Regions from separate parts of the Pantoea sp. E956-1 genome, predicted to be linked through region 4. Evidence: riboswitches for the same ligand, from Rfam matches in the RefSeq annotation. Region 4 holds a riboswitch; each other region holds the start of a gene.
The links. Region 4 has a riboswitch for thiamine pyrophosphate ahead of AC0T7J_RS12145 (FAD-dependent oxidoreductase). Riboswitches for the same ligand answer to the same signal wherever they lie in the genome.
Positions count from the first base shown of each region.

Region 1: another riboswitch for thiamine pyrophosphate. It lies ahead of AC0T7J_RS10770 (TenA family protein); the one in region 4 lies ahead of AC0T7J_RS12145 (FAD-dependent oxidoreductase).
Region 2: another riboswitch for thiamine pyrophosphate. It lies ahead of thiM (hydroxyethylthiazole kinase); the one in region 4 lies ahead of AC0T7J_RS12145 (FAD-dependent oxidoreductase).
Region 3: another riboswitch for thiamine pyrophosphate. It lies ahead of thiB (thiamine ABC transporter substrate binding subunit); the one in region 4 lies ahead of AC0T7J_RS12145 (FAD-dependent oxidoreductase).

Region 1 covers NZ_CEUYZP010000003.1:33,500-38,916, reverse strand. Annotated here, with positions in the region: gene ascF (PTS cellobiose/arbutin/salicin transporter subunit IIBC) at 1-1,052, shown strand, start outside; gene AC0T7J_RS10775 (6-phospho-beta-glucosidase) at 1,089-2,519, shown strand; TPP riboswitch at 2,626-2,728, shown strand; gene AC0T7J_RS10770 (TenA family protein) at 2,797-3,498, shown strand; gene AC0T7J_RS10765 (ABC transporter ATP-binding protein) at 3,495-4,235, shown strand; gene AC0T7J_RS10760 (ABC transporter permease) at 4,232-4,993, shown strand; gene AC0T7J_RS10755 (ABC transporter substrate-binding protein) at 5,017-5,417, shown strand, end outside.
Region 2 covers NZ_CEUYZP010000001.1:1,013,652-1,019,068, forward strand. Annotated here, with positions in the region: gene AC0T7J_RS04990 (MFS transporter) at 1-171, shown strand, start outside; gene AC0T7J_RS04995 (mannitol dehydrogenase family protein) at 239-1,699, shown strand; gene AC0T7J_RS05000 (GntR family transcriptional regulator) at 1,800-2,486, shown strand; gene thiD (bifunctional hydroxymethylpyrimidine kinase/phosphomethylpyrimidine kinase) at 2,539-3,339, opposite strand; gene thiM (hydroxyethylthiazole kinase) at 3,336-4,124, opposite strand; TPP riboswitch at 4,159-4,259, opposite strand; gene AC0T7J_RS05015 (hypothetical protein) at 4,566-4,763, shown strand; gene AC0T7J_RS05020 (AEC family transporter) at 4,861-5,417, shown strand, end outside.
Region 3 covers NZ_CEUYZP010000008.1:144,364-149,780, forward strand. Annotated here, with positions in the region: gene AC0T7J_RS18445 (MFS transporter) at 1-410, opposite strand, end outside; gene sgrR (HTH-type transcriptional regulator SgrR) at 664-2,325, shown strand; TPP riboswitch at 2,361-2,463, shown strand; gene thiB (thiamine ABC transporter substrate binding subunit) at 2,510-3,496, shown strand; gene thiP (thiamine/thiamine pyrophosphate ABC transporter permease ThiP) at 3,472-5,082, shown strand; gene thiQ (thiamine ABC transporter ATP-binding protein ThiQ) at 5,066-5,417, shown strand, end outside.
Region 4 covers NZ_CEUYZP010000003.1:337,760-343,176, forward strand. Annotated here, with positions in the region: gene AC0T7J_RS12130 (HesA/MoeB/ThiF family protein) at 1-414, opposite strand, end outside; gene AC0T7J_RS12135 (thiazole synthase) at 424-1,182, opposite strand; gene thiS (sulfur carrier protein ThiS) at 1,185-1,382, opposite strand; gene AC0T7J_RS12145 (FAD-dependent oxidoreductase) at 1,372-2,310, opposite strand; TPP riboswitch at 2,442-2,561, opposite strand; gene AC0T7J_RS12150 (cysteine hydrolase family protein) at 2,625-3,170, opposite strand; gene AC0T7J_RS12155 (ArsR/SmtB family transcription factor) at 3,419-3,733, opposite strand; gene AC0T7J_RS12160 (alkene reductase) at 3,750-4,868, opposite strand; gene AC0T7J_RS12165 (P-loop NTPase family protein) at 5,378-5,417, shown strand, end outside.

The DNA of each region.
Region 1 (5,417 bases), 300 kb from region 4:
TTGAGAAAGGCTCATCAACGCTGGTCATCCTCAACGTGATTGGCGATGGCGCATTCTTCTTCCTGCCGGTGATGGTGGCCGCCTCTGCGGCGCTGAAATTCAAAACGAACATGTCGCTGGCGATCGCCATTGCCGGTGTACTGGTTCATCCCAATTTTGTTGAGCTGATGGCGAAAGCGGCACAGGGCCAGGCGGTCGAGTTCGCTTACATCCCGGTGACCGCAGTGAAATATACCTATACGGTCATCCCGGCGCTGGTGATGACCTGGATCCTGTCGCACATTGAGCGCGGCGTGGATCGTATTACGCCTGCCGTCACTAAAAACTTCCTGAAACCGATGCTGATTGTGCTGATTGCGGCACCCATCGCGATTGTGCTGATTGGTCCGATTGGCATCTGGATCGGCAGCGGCATCTCCGCGCTGGTCTACACGGTGCATGGCTATCTTGGCTGGCTTTCCGTTGCGATTATGGGCGCAATCTGGCCGCTGCTGGTGATGACCGGAATGCATCGGGTGTTCACCCCCACTATCATCCAGACCATTGCCGAAACCGGCAAAGAGGGCATGGTGATGCCGTCAGAGATTGGTGCCAACCTCTCGCTGGGAGGATCGTCGCTGGCGGTGGCGTTCCGGACCAAAAACCGTGAACTGCGCCAGACCGCGCTGGCAGCGGCGGCATCAGCGATTATTGCCGGCATTTCAGAACCGGCGCTGTATGGCGTTGCGGTCCGCTTAAAACGACCGCTGATCGCCTGTCTGATCAGCGGTTTTATCTGTGGCGCGGTCGCGGGCATTGGCGGGCTGGCCAGCCACTCCATGGCCTCTCCCGGCCTGTTTACCAGCGTACAGTTCTTCGATCCCACCAATCCCATGAGTATTGTCTGGGTCGGTGCGGTCATGGTGTTGTCTGTGGTGCTGTCATTTGTGCTGACGCTGCTGTTAGGTTTTGAAGATATTCCTGAAACCGAACCCAAAACAAACACCGCACCTGAAAGCACAACGCAACCTGCGCCCGTTACCGAACGCGCTAACGCGATTAATAGCCACTAAAGGAAAGGGTCTCGCTGACCCGGAAAAGAGGATTGCATGTCTGATTCAAGGTTTCCGCAAGGATTTTTATGGGGCGGCGCACTGGCCGCCAACCAGAGTGAAGGCGGCTTTCGTGAGGGCGGAAAGGGCTTAACCACCGTTGACATGATTCCACATGGCCCGCACCGTTTACCGGTCAAACTCGGTCTGGAAAAGCGGTTTACCCTGCGTGACGATGAATTCTATCCCAGCCATGAAGCCATCGATTTCTATCACCGCTATCCGGAGGACATTGCCCTGATGGCGGAGATGGGATTCAGCGTGTTCCGCACGTCGATTGCCTGGAGCCGTCTCTACCCCAACGGCGATGAACTGGCGCCCAATCCGGAAGGCATCGCCTTTTACCGTGCGGTCTTTGAGGAGTGCCGGAAATATAATATCGAACCGCTGGTCACGCTCTGTCACTTTGATGTGCCGATGCATCTGGTGACTGAATATGGCTCGTGGCGCAATCGCAAAATGGTCGACTTTTTTGCCCGCTATGCCCGCAGTTGCTTCGAGGCATTTGATGGTCTGGTGAAATACTGGCTGACCTTTAATGAGATTAATATCCTGCTGCACAGCCCGTTTTCCGGCGCCGGTCTGGTGTTCGAACCCGGAGAGAACAAGGATCAGGTGAAATATCAGGCGGCCCATCATGAACTGGTCGCCAGTGCGCTGGTGACGCGCATTGCGCATGAAGTGAATCCGGTAAACCAGGTCGGCTGCATGCTGGCAGGCGGCAACTTCTATCCCTGGTCGAGCAAGCCGGAAGATGTCTGGGCAGCACTGGAAAAGGATCGCGAAAACCTGTTCTTTATTGATGTGCAGGCGCGCGGAGCCTATCCGGCCTACGCCGCCCGCGTATTCCGTGAAAAAGGGGTGACGCTTGAGATCGCTGACGGTGATGCCGACATCCTGAAAAACAGTGTCGATTTTGTCTCGTTCAGTTACTACGCCTCGCGTTGCGCCTCGGCAGAGATGAACGAGCAGAACAGCAGCGCCGCCAATGTGGTGAAATCGCTGACTAATCCCCATGTACCGCGCAGTGAGTGGGGCTGGGGCATTGATCCGATCGGCTTACGCATCACCATGAATATGATGTATGACCGCTATCAGAAGCCGCTGTTTCTGGTGGAGAATGGCCTTGGCGCGCGCGATGAGATCGAATCAAATGGCGAGATCAACGATGAGTACCGCATCAGCTATCTGCGCGAACATATCCGCGCCATGGGCGACGCAATTGAGGATGGCGTGCCAGTGATGGGTTATACCAGCTGGGGCTGTATCGATCTGGTTGCCGCCTCAACGGGCGAAATGAGCAAGCGCTACGGATTTGTCTATGTTGACCGCGACGACCTGGGTAACGGTACGCTGGCTCGCACGCGGAAGAAATCGTTCTGGTGGTACAAAAAAGTCATTGCCAGTAATGGCGCAGATCTCGAGTGACAACGTCACTTAAAATCTATCGTCATGCTGTTACTGGCGCGACAACAACGCCGGAACAGCACGCTTATTTGTACCGTTGTACTCCGGCAGTAATTATCGTATAACCAATGTCTCCGAGGGGTGTCCTGTAATGGGCTGAGATGGCGCAAGCCGAACCCTTTGAACCTGATCTGGGTCATGCCAGCGAAGGGACGGGTCGGCAGATTTTCTGCGTCATCTCCTGCAATATTCCCTGTTCCAGACCGTATGCCCGGATCTCCCTGTTACTGGAGATCCTATGTCACATCCGCTTTTCGACACCGGCTTTTATGGTCGTCTGCGCCAGCAGGCGGGCAGCCAATGGCACGCCTATATCGGGCACGAGTTTGTGCGGCAACTCGGTCAGGGCACCCTGCCACCCGCCGCCTTTCGCCACTATCTCACTCAGGATTATCTCTTTCTGCTGCACTTCGCCCGTGCCTGGGGCCTGCTGATCAGCAAACTCTCTGAGCCAGACGCATTACGCAGCGCGACGGCATCGCTTAACGCCATCGTCAGCGAACTGCCGCTTCACCTGGCGTACTGCCAGCAATGGGGCATCAGTGAGGCGGCAATGGCGAGCGAACCCGAAGCCGTGGAAACGCTCAACTACACCCGCTACGTGCTGGACGTGGGTCACACCGGCGATGCGCTGGAGCTGCTGACCGCGCTGATGCCGTGCGTTGCAGGTTATGCTGAAATTGGCCTGACACTACTGCATGACCCCGCGACCCGCTTTGAGGGGAATCCGTACGCGGCATGGATAGAAAATTACGGCGACGAAGCGTATCTGGCTGGTGTTCGCTCCTCACTTTCACTGTTTGAAACCCTGGCCCAACAGCGCGCCGGTGAACACCGTTTTAACCCGCTGGCGGAGATTTTTACCACTGCAACCCGGCTGGAAGCGGCTTTCTGGCAGATGGGCCTCAACCATGCTGCCGCCCAGCGGATCAGCTCATGAACCTGCCGTGCCATCCGGTGCCGCCAGGCATTTCACTTCGCCAGCTCAGCCTGAACTTTGGCCAGCAGCCACTCTTCAGCCAGCTTGATCTGGAGATCGCGGGCGGTGCTTTTACCGCTTTACTGGGTGCCAGCGGCGTCGGAAAAAGCAGCCTGATGCGGGTCATTGCCGGTCTGACGCCACCCACCGCCGGGCAGGTCAGCGGCAGCGACGGCCTGCCGCTGACCGGACGCATCGCCTGGATGGGGCAACAGGATCTGCTCTATCCGTGGCTGACGGTTGAACAAAATGTCTGCCTCGCCAGTCGTCTGAAAGGTGAAAGGGCCGATCGCGACTGGGCGCAGCATCTGCTGATGCGGGTAGGTCTGAGCCACTCGGCGAATGCGCGACCCGCGACACTTTCCGGCGGGATGCGTCAGCGCGCCGCGCTGGCCCGCACCCTCTACACCCGTCAGCCCGTTGTACTGATGGATGAGCCCTTCTCCGCTCTGGATGCTCTCTCCCGCGCTCAGATTCAGACGCTGGCCGCAGAAGTGCTGGTCGGATACACCGTGCTGCTGATTACCCATGACGCCGCAGAAGCCTGTCGGCTCAGTCACCACGTGCTGATGATTGGTTCTGCGGGAATTGAAACCTGCCCGCCTCTGCCAGGCCTGCCACCGCGGGCAGCAGATGACTTCAATGTCATTCACAGTCAGGCCGCCCTGCTGAAACAGCTGAGCAGGATAGCGGGATGAGATTACACAAAGGTTTTGTCAGTTTTCACCGTGGCCTGATCCTGTTTGCCGGACTGATTGCGCTGTGGTGGCTCGCCACACTGACTTCGGTTCCGGCCTTTCTGCTGCCCTCACCCGCTGCGGTCGCCATCTCACTGTGGCAAAACGCAGGTTATCTCGGCCATCACACTTTGATTACCCTGACCGAGATCGTCAGCGGCATGGCTCTCGGCGTGCTGCTGGGTTCTGTGCTGGCGCTGGGCATGACTTTTTCGCCGTGGCTGCAGCGCTGGATGATGCCGCTGGTGATCACCAGCCAGGCGATTCCGGTTTTTGCTCTGGCGCCGCTGCTGGTGCTCTGGTTTGGTTTCGGCATGGGCGCCAAAGTCGTGATGGCCGTCCTGGTGATCTTCTTCCCGGTGACCTCCGCCTTTTTTGATGGACTGCGTCGCGTCCCTCCCGGCTATCTCGATCTGGCTCACACGCTGGGCGCATCACGTGCAGCGCAACTTCGCCATGTCCGGCTGTTAGCCGCGCTGCCCGCCCTGGGCTCAGGATTGCGGATGGCGGCAGCCGTCGCGCCGATAGGCGCAATCATCGGTGAATGGGTCGGCTCGGCCGAGGGACTGGGCTACGTGATGCTGAATGCCAATGCCCGGATGCAGAGCGACCTCTGTTTCGCCGCCTTGTTTATTCTGGTGCTGATGACGCTGGCCCTGTGGCTGACCCTCGACATCCTGCTGCGCCGCCTGATTACCTGGGCACCTGAGACACATTAATGACCAAACCAATGAGAAAACCCATGACAAAAATGCCTCTGCTTACCCTGCTGTTCAGCGCCACCTTAGCCACACAGGCTCAGGCGATGGAGAAACTGACACTGGTGCTCGACTGGTATATCAATCCCGATCATGCGCCAATTATGGTGGCCCAGCAGACCGGCGCCTTTGCGGCAGAAGGGCTGGAGGTTAACATTGTGCCGCCTTCCGATCCGGCGCTGCCGCCGCGTCTGGTGGCAGCAAAGCAGGCGGACTTAGCGATTACCTATCAGCCGCAGCTGCATTTCTTCGCCGATCAGGGATTGCCGTTAATGCGGGTGGGTACGTTGATTAACAGTCCGCTGAATACGCTGATGACGTTAGACGAAACGGTAAAAAAACCCGCCGATTTAAAAGGGAAACGCATCGGCTATTCCGTCAGCGG
Region 2 (5,417 bases), on a different contig from region 4:
GGTAGCCTCTCCGGCATCATCGGGCCGATCGTCACCGGCTTCATTGTTCAGCACACCGGTAAATTCGATAGCGCCTTTATCCTTGCGGGCTGTGTCGCCGCGCTGGGTGCCTTCCTGGTGTTATTTGTGATTCGCAGTCCGAAAACCCAGGATAAACCGGTTTCGGTCTGAGTGTTGTTTCGCTAACAGATGTATGATTTCGGGGCGCTTTGCGCCCCGTTTGCCATAAGGATGGACTATGTTACAGATTGATCGCCTGCCCGCGGAGGTCAAACGCCCCGCTTACGACCGCAGCCAGTTAAAAACCCGCATGGTACATATCGGTTTTGGTGCATTTCACCGCGCCCATCAGGCGCTCTGCAGCGATAAGCTGGCTGAACAGGGCAGCGACTGGGGATATTGTGAAGTGAACCTCAACAGCGGCGCGTTGATTGTGGCCCTGCGAGAGCAGCATCTGCTTTATACCCTCACCGAGATGGCCGATGATTCATTGCAAACCCGGGTGATTGGCGTCATTACTCAGGCGCTGCACGGCAAAAGTGACGGTATTGAGGCGGTGATCAATGCCATGAGCCAGCCTGATGTGGCGATTGTCTCCATGACCGTCACCGAGAAAGGCTACTGTCACCAGCCAGCCAGTGGCAATTTAAATCCCGATCACCCTGATATCGTGCATGACCTGCAGAATCCTGATTCGCCGCGTTCACTACCCGGTCTGATTCTGGCCGCTATTCGCCGCCGACGGGATCAGGGCTTACCCGCCTTTAGCGTGATGTCCTGTGACAACATGCCGGAAAACGGTCACGTGACCCGCAACGTTGTTGTGCAACTGGCACAGCATCAGGATCCGGCACTGGCAGACTATATTCAGCAACACATTACCTTTCCGTCGACCATGGTTGACCGCATCGTGCCAGCGATGACCGATGCAGCGTTTGATTCTTTAGCCGAACGGCTCGGCTCCCGTGATCCGGTGGCGGTTGAAGCGGAGCCCTTCTTTCAGTGGGTGATAGAAGATAACTTTGTCAGTGGCCGTCCGGCGTGGGAAAAAGCGGGTGCAGAACTGGTCAGTGACGTTCTGCCCTATGAAGAGATGAAACTGCGCATGCTGAACGGCAGCCACTCTTTCCTGGCCTATCTCGGCTTTCTGGCCGGTTATGAGTACATCAGCGACTGCGTGGCCGATCCCCATTTCCGCGCCGCCGCCCGTTCATTGATGCTCGATGAACAGGCACCGACGCTGCGTACCCAGGGCGTGGATCTCAACGCCTATGCCGATTCGCTGATCGCCCGTTACGAAAACCGTGCCATTAAACATCGCACATATCAAATCGCCACTGATGGGTCGCAAAAATTGCCACAACGCATGCTCGACAGTCTGCGCTGGCACCTGCAGCGCGGCAGCCGCTGCGACCTGCTGCTGCTGGGCGTGGCGGGCTGGATGCGCTATGTCGGCGGCGTCGATGAACAGGGTCAACCGATTGAGATCCGCGATCCGCTGAAAGCCACGCTGGCAGAGACGGTTGCCGGAAGCGAAGAAGGCGAAGCGCGTGTCCGTGCGCTATTAGGTCTGCGCGACATCTTTGGCGACGATCTGGCGCAGAACGCCGATCTGGTTGCCCGACTGACGACACATTACCAGCAGCTGACGACGCAGGGCGCGCGGGCGACGGTGCAACAGTGTATGCGCCAGGCATAACAGCCTGGTGACAAAGCGCTGGCGCAGACGCAGCGCGCTGATTAGACTGACACTTTCCCATCGCGCTGGCCCCTGTCAGCCGTAATATGGATATTGCTGCATGTCGATCGCCTATACCATTACTACCAGCGAACCGGTAAATCAGCAGATTTACCGGTATCTGCGCAAAGATATCGTCACCTGCGCAATTCAGCCGGGCTCGCTGCTCTCGGAAAAAGAGGTCTCCGCGCGCTTCAACGTCTCACGCCAGCCGGTGCGCGAAGCGTTCATCAAGCTGGCCGAAGCCGGACTGGTACAGGTATTGCCGCAGCGTGGCACTTTCGTGCGCAAAATCTCCGCTAAGCGGGTGGCGGATGGCCGTTTTATCCGGGAGGCCGTTGAGGTGTCGGTGGTTCGCCGTGCGGCACTGGAGATTGATGATCCGGCCCTGATGGCGCTGGAGCATAACCTGCAACTGCAGCGCATGGCCGCTGAACGGCATGACAGCCAGGCTTTTCTCACTCTGGACGATGAGTTTCATCGCCTGATTGCTGAAAGCATTGACTGTAAGCTGGCCTGGGAAACGGTGGAGAACATCAAAGCGGCCATGGACCGGGTGCGGTTTCTGACGCTGAGTGAAGTCTCTCCACCGGACAAGCTGATTGAGCAGCATGAAGAGATTTTTGCCGCGCTGAAGCGTCATGACGCCGATGCAGCCGAAGCGGCGATGCGCCGTCATCTGCAGGAGATGATCTTCTCTATCACCCCGATTGCCGAGCGTAACAGCGCCTGGTTTGAAGCACCCTGAACCTGAAGCCGCCCGCTCCGCCCGATGACCAGGTCGAGGCGGGCCTTCGTCATTACCACCATTGATGAAAATGGTGAACCGGTCCGATACCTTTCCCGACCTCCAGCGAATCCGCCTGCAGCAGCGCCTGCTGTAACCAGTTTTTGGCTTCTCCAATCGTCTCTGCCCAGTCAGTATGACGCGGTCGCAGCGCGGCTAAGGCTGCCGACAGCGTACAGCCGGTGCCATGCGTATGACGGGTATTCACGCGCGGCGTACTGAATCGCTGCTCTGCTGAGTGCGTGATCAGCCAGTCCGGGCTCTCCGCGGCCGCAAGGTGACCGCCCTTCATCAGCACGGCCTGACAACCCAGTGCCAGCAATGCCCGTCCCTGCTCGCGCATCTCCGCCTCATCTGCCGCAATGGCGCAGTCCAGCAACGCCGCCGCTTCCGGCAGATTAGGTGTGATCAGCGAGACCTGCGGCAATAACAGCTCCCGTACACTGGCTATGGCGTCTGGCGAGAGCAGCGCATCACCACTTTTCGCGACCATGACCGTGTCCAGCACGATAAACGGGATATCCGCATTGCTCAGCCGTTCAGCAACCTGCTCCACGATAGCCGTTTCAGACAGCATGCCAATTTTTGCGCTGTCGATGCGCACATCACTGAGCACTGAATCAAGCTGGGCGGCAACAAAGTCAGGCGTAATGCGATAAACCGACTGCACGCCGCAGGTGTTCTGTGCCACCAGCGCGGTGATGACACTGGTGCCATAGGCCCCAAGGGCGGAAAAGGTCTTGAGATCGGCCTGAATCCCTGCGCCGCCGCTGGGATCGGTTCCGGCAATCGTCAGAGCATTAATGCGCTTCATGATTTCTCCTCCAGCGTCCAGAGTGCATCAATAAACGCTGTGGCAAAGCTGCCGGGGCCGGCAGCCTGCGCCGCCGCCTTTTCACCCGCTCGCGCCATCACCTGACAGGCGGCCGCGACATTCATCAGCCGATCGCCCGGCAGAGAGCTGAACCCCGCCACCACTGCCGAGAGGGCGCAGCCGGTCCCGACTACCCGTGTCATTAACGGGTTTCCACCTTGTACAGCAAGGCGTCGCTGACCATCGGTGGCGTAGTCCACTTCACCGGTGACGACCACCAGCGTGCTCCAGGTTTCCGCGAGTTGTTGGGCCGCATCGAGTGCTGCATCCGCCTGATGCAGCGTGTCGACACCGCGCCCGCCGCTGGCCTGTTGTGCCAGCGCCAGAATCTCTGACGCATTTCCCCGAATCACCGCCGGTTGCTGGCTTAACAATTGCTGGCAGAAGTCACTGCGCAGCGTCAGTGCGCCGACGGCAACCGGATCGAGTGTCCAGGGCGTGCCCGCCTGATTAGCCGCGGTCACGGCAGCCTGCATCGCCTGCTGGCGCTCGCGGGTTAAGGTGCCCACGTTTATCAACAGTGCATCGGCCATGCGACTGAACTGGGCGGCCTCAACGGCATCGATCACCATCGCCGGTGAGGAATGGAGTGCCAGCAACACGTTGGCGGTGAAGTTCTGGACCACGTCATTGGTCATACAGTGCACCAGCGGTGACTGGCGGCGAAAAGCGTGCAGAATGGGCGCGAAATGCGCGGCAGAAAGGTGTTGAGATTGATGTGTCATCGTAGCTCCCAACCGGCGAACAAGAAGGCGAATGCGGTCAGGCATCAGACTTCCCTACGCTGGCATTATCCAGTTCAGGTCAGCGGGTTTTTCTCAGCCCTCTCCTGACGGAAAGCGGCACCCCGAGTCGTGTTACGGCTTGCAGCATAGGCAAGCCGCGCAGCGAAAGCAAGCGACTCCCGCCTGGGAAATAATCAGAGCTGAAACAATTCACATGATCCCGATCAACGCCTGAGGGTGCAAAAAAAGGCTTAATGCTGCGGGTTAACGAGGTACCTCTTTATAGGTAGCTCCGCTTATTGCCCGGACGGGTAATATTTCCCGCAGAGACTCTGGTTTCCCCATAATAATTAACCTGCTTGTAGCATCATCGTAAAAAACAATTTATTTCATGGAGTTAGAAATTCCTGAAGCGGAACTTCATACTATTCGGGATGTATGATGCGATTTTTAGCGCTTATTCCACACCGCCATCGATGGCAGGATATTCATATTGAACGCAAGGGTGCCATAGCACCCAATGGCAGACAGTATCTCTCCACCTATATTTCCGCCCGCTGCACAGGCTGTGGCGAAATTATTCACCGGGTCTATTATCGCGACATCAGCGATCGGCAGGCGCGCCGCTGGTTAGATTAACGTCCCGGCAACGGTCATTCCCGACGCAGTTAAAGTTAACAGTTAGTTAGCAATTTGTTAGTCTGGTAACTAATCATCGTCTGACCAGACTCTCTCTATGTCACAGCTGTTTGAAAGCTTGAGCCATCAAATTTACCTGTCAGCCCCGCTGTTTATCCTGATCCTGCTGGGATACTGCCTGACGCGCCTGGGGAAATGGCCCTCCAGCATCAGCGAAGGGATGAACCGCTTTGTGTTTAATGTTGCCCTGCCCTGCATGCTGTTTCGGGTGATGAGCACCTTCTCGCAAAGTCCGCCGGTGGATGCACGCCTGTTGCTGGCCTTTTTCGGCAGTTGCCTGCTGGTGTTTATCGTGGGGCGATTGCTGGCAACAAGGCTGTTTAATCTGGATGGCGTAGCGGCGTCGGTTTTTGCGCTGGGCGGCATCTTTTCCAATAACGTGATGCTGGGGATCCCGGTGGCCACGGTACTGCTGGGGCCAGAAGCCCTGCCCCCGGTCGCACTGGTGCTGGTGTTTAACAGCCTGATCCTCTGGACCTTACTGACCGTTTCGGTCGAGTGGGCAAAGCAGGGTAGCTTCTCGCTGGAAGGACTCTGGCGCACCCTGCTCGGCGTGCTGAAGAATCCGCTGATCATCGGTATTCTCAGCGGTAC
Region 3 (5,417 bases), on a different contig from region 4:
CGCGCCGACTGATCGGCATATTCCCGCGCCAGCGCAAACAGCTGAGGCATCGAGACGCTGGCCAGCGCCGACAGCAGCACGCCCAGCGTCAGCAAGGTCAGATAGTGGCGGGTAAAGGCAAACAGCAGCGCATTGACCAGCGCCATCAGACAGCAGAAGAGAATGATATGACGACGATCGCCGACGCTGTCAGAGCGCTTTGCCACCAGCATGCTCACCACGATACCGGCCACTGCATTGATGGTGAAAAACAGTCCGACCCAGAACGGCCGCGCCTGCACCTCGCGCGTCAAAAACAGGCTGAGCGTCGGCGCCTGCAGCGCGCCCGCGATGCCCAGCATGAACGAGGCGACCATAAATGCGAGGTAGACCGGATTGATGCGGCGCTGCCGCGTTAACAGCGATTTCATACCGAAATCCCTTACAGAACAAACAGAGGGGAAAATGAAGGGTAGACGATACCGCGCAACATGAAAAAAGCCAGCAGAGATCATCTGCTGGCGGTGTAAATGCACCCTACTCAGAAAAGCACTCCGCTGAACAGCGAAGCCAGGGTCGAACGCCATTCAGTGCTGAATGCCTCCCGCTCTTCCCATAACGCAAAGTTTGCTCTTAAAATAGGGCAAGAAAAACAGAGCGCTTTTCACCGGGAGTTCCTCTTTTATGTCCTCATCACGTCTGAAGCAGCAGTTCATTCGCCTGTGGCAGAGCTGTCAGGGGCAAACGCAGGAGATTACCCTTAGCGAACTGGCTGACCTGCTGCACTGCTCGCGCCGCCATATGCGCAATCTGCTCAACCGGATGCAGGCCGCGGGCTGGCTGATCTGGCAGGCGGAAGCCGGACGCGGCAAGCGCTCGCAGCTTACCTTCTGCTATACCGGACTGGCCCTGCAGCAGCAGCGTGCCGAGGATTTGCTGGAGCAGGATCGCATCGATCAGCTGGTCCAGCTGGTAGGGGATAAAAATCAGGTGCGGCAGATGATCGGCGCGCACCTGGGGCGCAGTTTCCGCCAGGGCAAGCATATCCTGCGTGTCCTTTACTATCGTCCGCTGCTCAACCTGCTGCCCGGCTCGCCACTGCGGCGCTCTGAAACCCACATTGCGCGACAGATTTTCAACGGCCTGACGCGGATAAATGAGGAAAACGGGGAAATCGAGCCCGATATTGCGCACCACTGGCAGCAGACTTCCCCGCTTCACTGGCGCTTCTTTCTGCGTCCGGCGATTCGCTTTCATCACGGCAGAGAACTGGAGATGGAGGATGTGCTGGCCACGCTGGAGCGTCAGCGCCCCCACCCGCTTTTTTCCCATATCGAGCAGATCGACTCGCCCGCGCCCTGGACGCTGGATATCCGCTTAAGCCAGCCCGACGAAGGGTTGCCCTGGCTGTTAGGCAGCGTCAGTGCGATGATCCTGCCGCGCGAATGGCCGACGCTGCACGATTTTGCCCGCCAGCCGGTAGGCACCGGTCCTTACCGGGTGATCCGCAATCAGGAGAGCCAGCTAAAGATCGAAGCGTTTGATGACTACTTTGGTTTTCGCGCCCTGATTGATGATGTCTCTATCTGGGTACTGCCCGACATCAGCGATGAGCTGGTCTATGCCGGTGTCCGTCTGCAGGGCGACGGAGCCGATGAAATTCAGGAGGAGAGCCGTCTTGAAGAGGGCTGCTACTATCTGCTGTTCGACCAGCGTTCAGAACAGGGACGCAACGAGGCGGTCCGGCGCTGGGTCAGTTACCTGTTTAATCCTATCGCCCTGCTCAATCACGCCGGTGTTGGCTACCAGCGCTACTGGTTTCCGGCGTATGGCCTGCTGCCGCGCTGGCATCACCGGCGCGACCTGACGCCAGTGGAAAAACCGCCCGGCTTAACCCACCTGACGCTGACCTGGTACAGCCAGCACGTGGAGCATGAAGGCATCGCTAACGCGCTGCGTCCGCTGCTGGCAGAATATGGCGTCACGCTGGAGACCCGCGAAATCAGCTACGAAAGCTGGTATCAGGGCGAAGCGGAAAGTGACATCTGGCTGGGCAGCGTGAACTTTACTCTGCCGCTGAATTACTCTCTGTTCGCGCAGCTTTATGAGATCCCGTTGCTGCATCACTGTCTGCCGATCGACTGGCACAGCGATGCGGCCCGCTGGCGCGAGAAAACGCTGCCGCTGGCCGAATGGAGCAAACAGCTGGTCGAAGAAGCCGGTCTGCATCCGCTGTTTCACCACTGGCTGCTGCTTGAAGGTCAGCGCAGCATGCGCGGCGTTCGGATGAATACGCTGGGCTGGTTTGATTTTAAATCCGCCTGGTTCGCGCCACCCGCGCTGTGAGGCTTTCGCCCCGGCGCTGAAATGACTAGAATGTGACGTTCTCAACGGGGTGCCGCCTGCCACCAGCAAGCAGCTGAGAGATACCCGTCGAACCTGATTCGGTTAATACCGACGTAGGGATTTGGGAGGCCTGTGTGCTCAGATCCTTTGCGACTCATCCCCTATTCTCCTGAAGGAGCGCAAAGTGTTAAACAAAGTTCTGCCAGTGCTGCTGTTACTCTCCGCCCCCGTTCTGGCGGCTAAGCCGGTTCTCACGGTCTACACCTACGACTCCTTCTCCGCTGACTGGGGCCCTGGCCCGGCGGTTAAAAAAGCCTTCGAGGCGCAGTGCAACTGCGAGCTGAAATTCGTCACGCTGGAAGATGGCGTGTCGCTGCTGAACCGCGTGCGCATGGAAGGGAAAAACAGCAAAGCCGATCTGGTTCTGGGGCTGGATAACAATCTGGTACAGGCGGCGCAGAAAACCGGTCTGTTTGCCGAAAGTCAGGTCGATACCTCGACATTAAAACTGCCCGGCGGCTGGCACAACACCACATTCGTGCCGTTTGATTATGGCTACTTCGCGTTTGTCTATGACAAAACCCGGCTGAAGAATCCGCCAAAAAGCCTGAAAGAGCTGGTCGACAGCCCGGAGAAGTGGCGGGTGATCTACGAAGATCCCCGTACCAGCACTCCCGGCTTAGGCCTGCTGTTGTGGATGCAGAAAGTCTATGGCGATCAGGCACCGCAGGCGTGGCAAAAGCTGGCGCAGAAAACCGTGACGGTGACCAAAGGCTGGAGTGAAGCCTATGGCCTGTTCCTCAAGGGCGAAGGCGATCTGGTGCTGAGCTACACCACTTCACCGGCTTACCACATCATCGAAGAGAAAAAAGAGAACTATGCCGCCGCGCCGTTTGCAGAGGGCCACTATCTGCAGGTTGAAGTTGCCGCGCAGTTAGCCAGCAGCAAACAGCCGGCGCTGGCACAGCAGTTCATGAAGTTTATGGTGTCCTCCGACTTCCAGCGCACTATCCCGACCGGTAACTGGATGTACCCGGTGATCGACACGCCGCTGCCTGCCGGTTTCGCAGCGCTCAGCGTGCCTTCAACTGCTCTGCAGTTCTCGCCGGAAGAGGTTGCCAGCCAGCGTTCGGGCTGGATTAGCCAGTGGCAACGCGCTGTCAGCCGCTGATGCCGCGCTGGCTGATTCCCGGTTCCCTCGCCACGCTGCTGTTAACCAGCGTGGCGCTGCTGGCCTTCGGTGCACTCTGGAGCGCCGCGCCAGAGAATGACTGGCGCGGTGTGCTGCAGGATGATTACCTGCATCACGTTATCGCCTTCTCTTTTGGTCAGGCGCTGCTCTCCGCGCTGTTGTCGCTGGTGCCAGCGGTGCCGCTGGCGCGCGCCCTCTATCGACGCCGTTTCCCTGGCCGACAGCTGCTGCTGCGTCTGTGCGCCATGACCCTGGTGCTGCCGGTGCTGGTGGCGGTATTTGGTCTGCTCACCGTCTATGGTCGTGTCGGCTGGCTGGCGCAGCTGTGCCAGCTGGCAGGGATTGATTACCACTTCTCTCCCTACGGCCTGTCGGGCATTTTGCTGGCGCACGTCTTCTTTAACCTGCCGCTGGCGACCCGCCTGATGCTGCAGGCGCTGGAGAGCATTCCGGCGGAACAGCGTCAGCTGGCGGCACAGCTCGGCCTGCGCGGCTGGCACCATTTTCGTCTGCTGGAGTGGCCATGGCTGCGACGTCAGCTGCTGCCGACCGGCGCGCTGATCTTCATGCTCTGTTTCGCCAGCTTTGCTACCGTGCTCTCGCTGGGCGGCGGCCCGCAGGCGACAACTATCGAGCTGGCGATTTTCCAGGCGCTGAGTTATGACTACGATCCGGGACGCGCGGCACTGCTGGCGCTGATCCAGCTTGGCTGCTGCGTGACGCTGGTGCTGCTCAGCCAGCGCTTCAGCAAGGCGATTCCCGCCGGAGCCAGCCAGCTGAACGGCTGGCGCGATCCGCAGGATTCGCGCGCGGCGCAACTGGTTGATGCGCTGCTGATCCTGCTGGCGCTGATCCTGCTGCTGCCCCCGCTGGCGGCGGTCATCATCGATGGTCTGCACGGCGGACTGCGCGGCGCGCTGGTGCAGCCTGCACTCTGGCAGGCGACGTTTACCTCACTGCGCATCGCCACCGGCGCCGGTCTGCTCTGTGTGGTGCTGACCATGATGCTGCTGTGGAGCAGTCGCGAGCTGCGCCTGCGTCAGCGCCCGGCGGCGGCAACCCTTATCGACACCAGCGGCATGCTGATTCTGGCGATGCCAGGCATCGTGCTCGCCACCGGCTTTTTCCTGTTGTTTAACGCCACCATTGGCCTGCCGGCGTCGGCGGACGGTCTGGTGATCTTCACCAATGCGCTGATCGCCATTCCCTATGCGCTGAAAGTGCTGGAGAACCCGATGCGTGACGTCGCGGAGCGTTACGGCAGACTCTGTGAGTCGCTGAATATCCACGGCTGGAACCGGCTGCGGCTGATTGAACTGCGGGCGCTGAAACGTCCGCTGGCCCAGGCGCTGGCCTTTGCCTGCGTGCTGTCGATCGGTGATTTTGGCGTGGTGGCGCTGTTTGGCACTGCCGATTTCCGCACCCTGCCGTTCTACCTCTATCAACAGATCGGTGCCTATCGCGGTGCTGACGGTGCAGTGACCGCGCTGCTGCTGCTACTGCTCTGTTTGTTGCTGTTCACCCTGATGGAAAAATTACCAGGCCGCCATGCTGACACTGAATAACCTCACGTACCTTTATCAGCATCTGCCGATGCGCTTTAGTCTCAACGCCATCCGCGGCGAGCGCATCGCGATCCTCGGCCCCAGCGGGGCCGGTAAAAGCACTCTGCTGAGCCTGATTGCCGGTTTCCTGCCGGTGAAACAGGGCACTCTGATGATTGACGGACAGGAACACACCCACAGCGTGCCGGCCAGACGGCCCGTGTCGATGCTGTTTCAGGAGAACAACCTGTTTCCGCACCTCAGCGTGCAGCAGAACATGGCGCTGGGATTGCACCCCGGACTGAAGCTGAGCGCCGGGCAGCGCCAGCAGCTTGCTGCGCTGGCCGATCAGGTGG
Region 4 (5,417 bases):
GCCTGCCGGATAACAGGCGTCGGAGAGCTGATAAGTCACAGCGAAGTTATCCGCCGCATCCACCACCAGATCGATTCCCTCCAGCGCCTGCGGCAGTTGACTGGCGCTTAGCGAATGTGGATGCGCCTCAACGTGGCAGTCAGGATTGCGCTGCGCCAGCGCACGCTGAGCGCAGATTGCTTTGGACTGACCTACATCGTCGACGCCAAACAGCGTCTGCCGGTGGAGGTTGTGCAGTTCAACCCTATCGCCATCGTAAAGCCGGATAAATCCCACGCCTGCGCCTGCCAGTAACGGCAGCAACGTTGCACTTAGCCCGCCTGCGCCCACCACCAGCACCTTTGCCCTGCTCAGCCGCTGCTGCCCCGCTTCACCAATCTCTGGCAACATCGTCTGTCGCTGATAACGCTCCATCGCCGCTCCTTAACTGAATTGTGCCAGACCAAAAATGGGCGTAGAGGCAGACGCCATGTCACGCTGCTCCATCAATCCCGCCTGAAACGCCTCGTGTCCGCCGTGGATCGCAGCAGCAAAAGCACCCGCCATGCGCACCGGATCGCGCGCTTTTGCCACCGCCGTGTTGAGCAGCACGCCATCAAAACCCATCTCCATCGCCTGCGCCGCCTGACCCGGTGCGCCAATGCCCGCATCAATAATCAGCGGCACATCTTTAAACCACGCACGCATAGCGCGCAGTCCTTCGATATTACGCAGCCCCTGGCCAGAGCCGATCGGCGCGCCCCAGGGCATCAGCACTTCACAGCCCGCTTCCAGCAATTTTTCGCCGACAATCAGATCTTCCGTGGTGTAGGGAAACACCTGGAACCCGTCAGCGCAGAGAATCCGCGCGGCCTCAACCAGCGCAAAAGGATCGGGCTGCAGCGTGTCGGCATGGCCAATCACTTCCAGCTTGATCCACGGTGTGTCGAACAGTTCGCGCGCCATCTGCGCCGTCGTCACCGCCTCTTTCACCGTGTGACAGCCCGCCGTATTCGGCAGAATACGTTTGTTGAGCTGTTGCAGCAGCGTGCGGAAAGCGCCGCCTTCATTGCCTTCCCGCCGCAGGCTGACGGTAATAATCTCCGCGCCAGACGCGTTGATCGCCTGATGCAGAATGTCCGGTGACGGATAACCGGCCGTGCCAAGCAGAAATCGGGATTGCGGAGTAAATTCATAGAACATGGTTAACCTCCCTGCATCGGTGACAGGATTTCGAGCTGGTTGCCCGCCTCAAGGTGCTGGCTGGCATAGCGGCTGCGGGGTACAAACTCCCCGTTCAGCGCGGTGGCGACGGTCCGCGGATCGATCTGCTGCTCTGCCATTAGCTCCGCCAGCGTCGTTGCGCCAGTTTCAATCGTGCGTCCATTCAGTTCAACGCGCATGAGTCATCTCCTGAGTCAGTTGCAGCATAAGTTTTTCAGCCATAATCGGGGCCAGCAAAAATCCGTGGCGGTAGAGGCCGTTAAGTGAGAAACGGCCATTGTCGTAGCGGACTTCCGGCAGGTTCTGTCGGTAGGCAGGACGCAGACCGGTGCCGCTCTCCACGATCCGCGCTTCGGCCAGCGCCGGATGCAGGCTGTAAGCGGCGCTGAGCAATTCCATCATCGCGCGGGCGCTGATCGGGCTGCTGTCGTGGCTTTCCACCATGGTGGCACCCAGCATGAAGTGGCCCCCGGCGCGCGGCACCAGATAGCAGGGAAAGCGCGGGTGCAGCAGCCGGACAGGACGGGAGAGTTGTACATCGGATGTGTGCAGGATCACCATTTCGCCCCGCACGGCGCGCAGGGCTGGCTGCCGATCGGAGGCGTGGATGCCACGGCAGTCGATGAGTTTGCCGCCGGGTTTACCACTGTGAAAGGGGACGCCAGCCTGTTGCAGTTTGTCGCGCAGTTGCTGCAAGGCGCGGCGCGGATCGAGATGCGCCTCTGCGGCGAAAAACAGGCCGCGGGCAAAGCGGTTTTCCAGCGCGGGTTCGATGTCACCGGGAGAGACCCACTGATGCTGCTGCGTCATGCTGGCGAAGCGCGTCAGTTCGCGGCTGTCACGCGGCGGGGCAACCACCAGCGTGCCCTGCTGTTCCACGCCATCAACGCGTTTCGCCCACCAGCTGGCCGCGTGCTGGCCCCATTCGATCACCTGTGGCGGTGCGCTTTCTGCTTCACACCAGGGCGCGAGCATGCCACCCGCCCAGTGTGAGGCTGCACGACAGTCAGGCTGAGTAATAACTTCGACGGTTTCTTCCCGCTCCAGCAGCAGCGTGGCGACACAAAGCCCGGCAACGCCGCTGCCGAGCACCGACCAGCGGCTCATGGTGTCCACCGGACAGGAAAAGAAAGATTCAGGATGAGATATTTCAATCTGGCCTCGTTATCAGTTAACGAAGACCCGTGATACAGAGGGAAAAGGCAGGAACGTTGCGAATGCGCCCCTGCGGCAAGTATCTGATGAGATACCCGTCTTCCTACGCCAGTATCAACTGGGTCAGGTTCTAAGGGTCGCTAAGCCGCGCGGTGCGCTATTAGCCTCTCAGTCTCTCTGGTGAGACTCCCCTGACGGGTTTAGTTGTAAGTTAAGCAGACAGCTTCGTCAAGCAGACGGCATGGAACCGCGTAAGAAAATCGGCCTTAACCGGCAGAACCGAAATGCCAGTCAGTGGCCATTGCCAGCGTCACAAAGGGTCCCGCCAGCGTCTGGTTGTGATGCGCATTAATCTTCTCCGCAGAAAGATGGGGATTATCGACGGTGGTGTGCGCATCGGAAATCAGTACGACATTAAAACCCAGCTCCGGGGCTGCCCGACAGGTGGTGTCAACACAGAACTCTGTTTTCATCCCCGCAATCACCAGTTGCTTAATGCCCTTTTGTCTCAGCTGAAGCTGCAAACCAGTATCCCTGAAACAGCTGGGATATCTTTTGGTGAAGACGACATCACTCTGCGGGTTGACCTGCAATTCCGGGATCAGGCGCGTCAGCGGGCTTTGCTCGTTAAAAAGGGAATCATCGGGGCCGATATGGCGTGCGAAAAAGAAGGGGACGGCAGAAGCCCGGGCTTTAGTAATGAGAAGTGAGATATTCGACAAGATCGAATTTGCGGCAAAGGGAGCCTCAGGACCATTAAAAAGGCCCTGCTGCATGTCGATAATTAAAAGTGCACTTTCAGATGTCACCATGACCTGTCTCCATTCAGTTTTTAAGAACGGAGAACAGCTCCCCGTCCGGTTCGGCGGGGAGTGAGAATCTGTTGTGTCAGGTGCCAGTCACAGAGTCGCTCACGCCACCGCCAGAAGCGGTAGTGGTGGTGACGGTTGTGAAAGAGAGAACTGACATAAACATTTTCTGACCCTGAGTTAATGCGTTCGGTGAAGTCACCCTCAGAAGGATGGCGCTGACATCTACATTACCCTGTACGCCGTCGCTTTTAAAGCGCCTGCAGCGATTGGGTTACCGCGTCGGTTATTTCACGAATGCGCGGTTCGGCACGGCGATAGTACGTCCATTTCCCGACTTTGCTGGCTTCAACCAGCCCCGCATTGTGAAGTGCTTTCAGGCATAACGAGGTGGCGGGCTGTGATAAGCCCGCCTTGTCCTGTATGAGGCTGGCACAGACACCATACTGATCGAAGGGATAGAGCTGGGTATAGCCCGCAAACGCTTCGTCAGGATTTTTAAGCCACTTCAGCACTGCCACTCTGGTCGGGTTGGACAGTAACTTCAGGGCATTTTCGGGGGACATGCCGCCTCACAGAATATCAGGATGGGTAAAAAGGATAGTCAGTATAGCCTTTCTCAGTGCCGCCATACAGGGAGGCGTGATCGACCACATTCAGCGGAAATCCTGATTTAATCCGCGCGGGCAGATCGGGATTAGCGATAAATGAGCGGCCAAAACCAAACAGATCGCCCCAGCCTTTTTCCAGCACATGCTGCGCTTTTTCAGCCGTGTAGCGACCCGAATAGATGATCGGAGAGCGGAATGTTTCCCGCAGCGCGACACGAAAGCTCTCTGGCATCTCCGGGCTGTTGTCCCAGTCGGCTTCAGCAATGGAGAGATATCCAACTTCCAGCTCGTTCAGCAGTGCTGCTGCGCGGATGTAGGTCGCGTGTGGATCGCTTTCAACCAGACCGAGATAGACGCGCTCTTCGTCAGTACTGGTAAACAGAGGCGCAAATCTGACGCCAACGCGGTGGCTGCCAAATACTGAGCTGACCGCCTCAACGACTTCACGCAGGAAGCGCAGACGATTTTCAGCAGAGCCGCCATATTCATCCGTTCGGAAGTTGGTGTGCTCAGAAATAAACTGGTTAATCAGATACCCGTTGGCCGAATGCAGTTCCACACCGTCGAAACCGGCCGCTTTGGCATTCTCCGCCGCGCGTCGGTAAAGCTCTACGATCTCTTTAACTTCCGCTGTAGTCAGTGCGCGTGGCTCGCTGGGTGTGGTCAATATCCCGGCGCCTGGCCCGGTTTCAATAAATACCCGGACGTTATCGGCTGCGATGGCTGAAGGGGCAACGGGTGCCTGCTTGCCCGGCTGCAGTTCATTATGCGACACGCGGCCAACATGCCAGAGCTGGCAGAAAATCGTGGCCCCTTGCTGATGTACTGCCTCTGTAACCTTTTTCCAGCCGGCGATCTGCGCTTCGCTGTGGATCCCCGGCGTCCATGCATAGCCCTGCCCGCGAGGCTCAATCTGGGTGCCTTCGGTGATCATCAGCCCCGCACTGGAACGCTGGCGGTAATACTCCACCATCATCTCGCCGGGAATGTTGCCCGGTTGTTCACTGCGGCAGCGCGTCAGCGGCGGCAGTACAATACGGTTACGAAGCTGAAGGTCGCCCAGACTCAAGGGGGTAAAAAGTGACGGCATGACAAAAAGTCCTCTGATGTGTGAAGAGGCGACATTATATTTACACATTTAAATATGTAAATGTGTAATCTGTGCTTTTTGCCCGGAGCAGTTTCTGCGGTTTCTGGCAGAGGGTCACTTTCAGGGATGACTGTCAGGTAATATCTTTCCGGAAATGGTCTCTTTAATGCTGTTTTATGATGTATCTGCTGCGGTCAGCATGGCTAAATATCCTCTTGCCACGTCTGTTGTCACACCATTCATTAACCCCATAATGCCCTCTACAGTTTGGTTGGTTGAACATTTAATTGGCATAATGTAACCCCTCTTTACTGAAATATTATTGTTGCGGGGATTAAGGCGGCTCAGAACATGTTTGGGAATCATAGCCGTTACGGCCAGCGTACAGAATCCGCCGGTTAATCAGCCAACGGGTGCATGCAACACGGCAGCGTTGCAGACTTTACAGAAAACCATCAGAGCAGTACGCATTCATCTATTTCAGACAGGGTTATTTCAGAGGAAACGTTGTGAATAGTGCACTTCCATTAGACGCGCTTGGGCCACGCA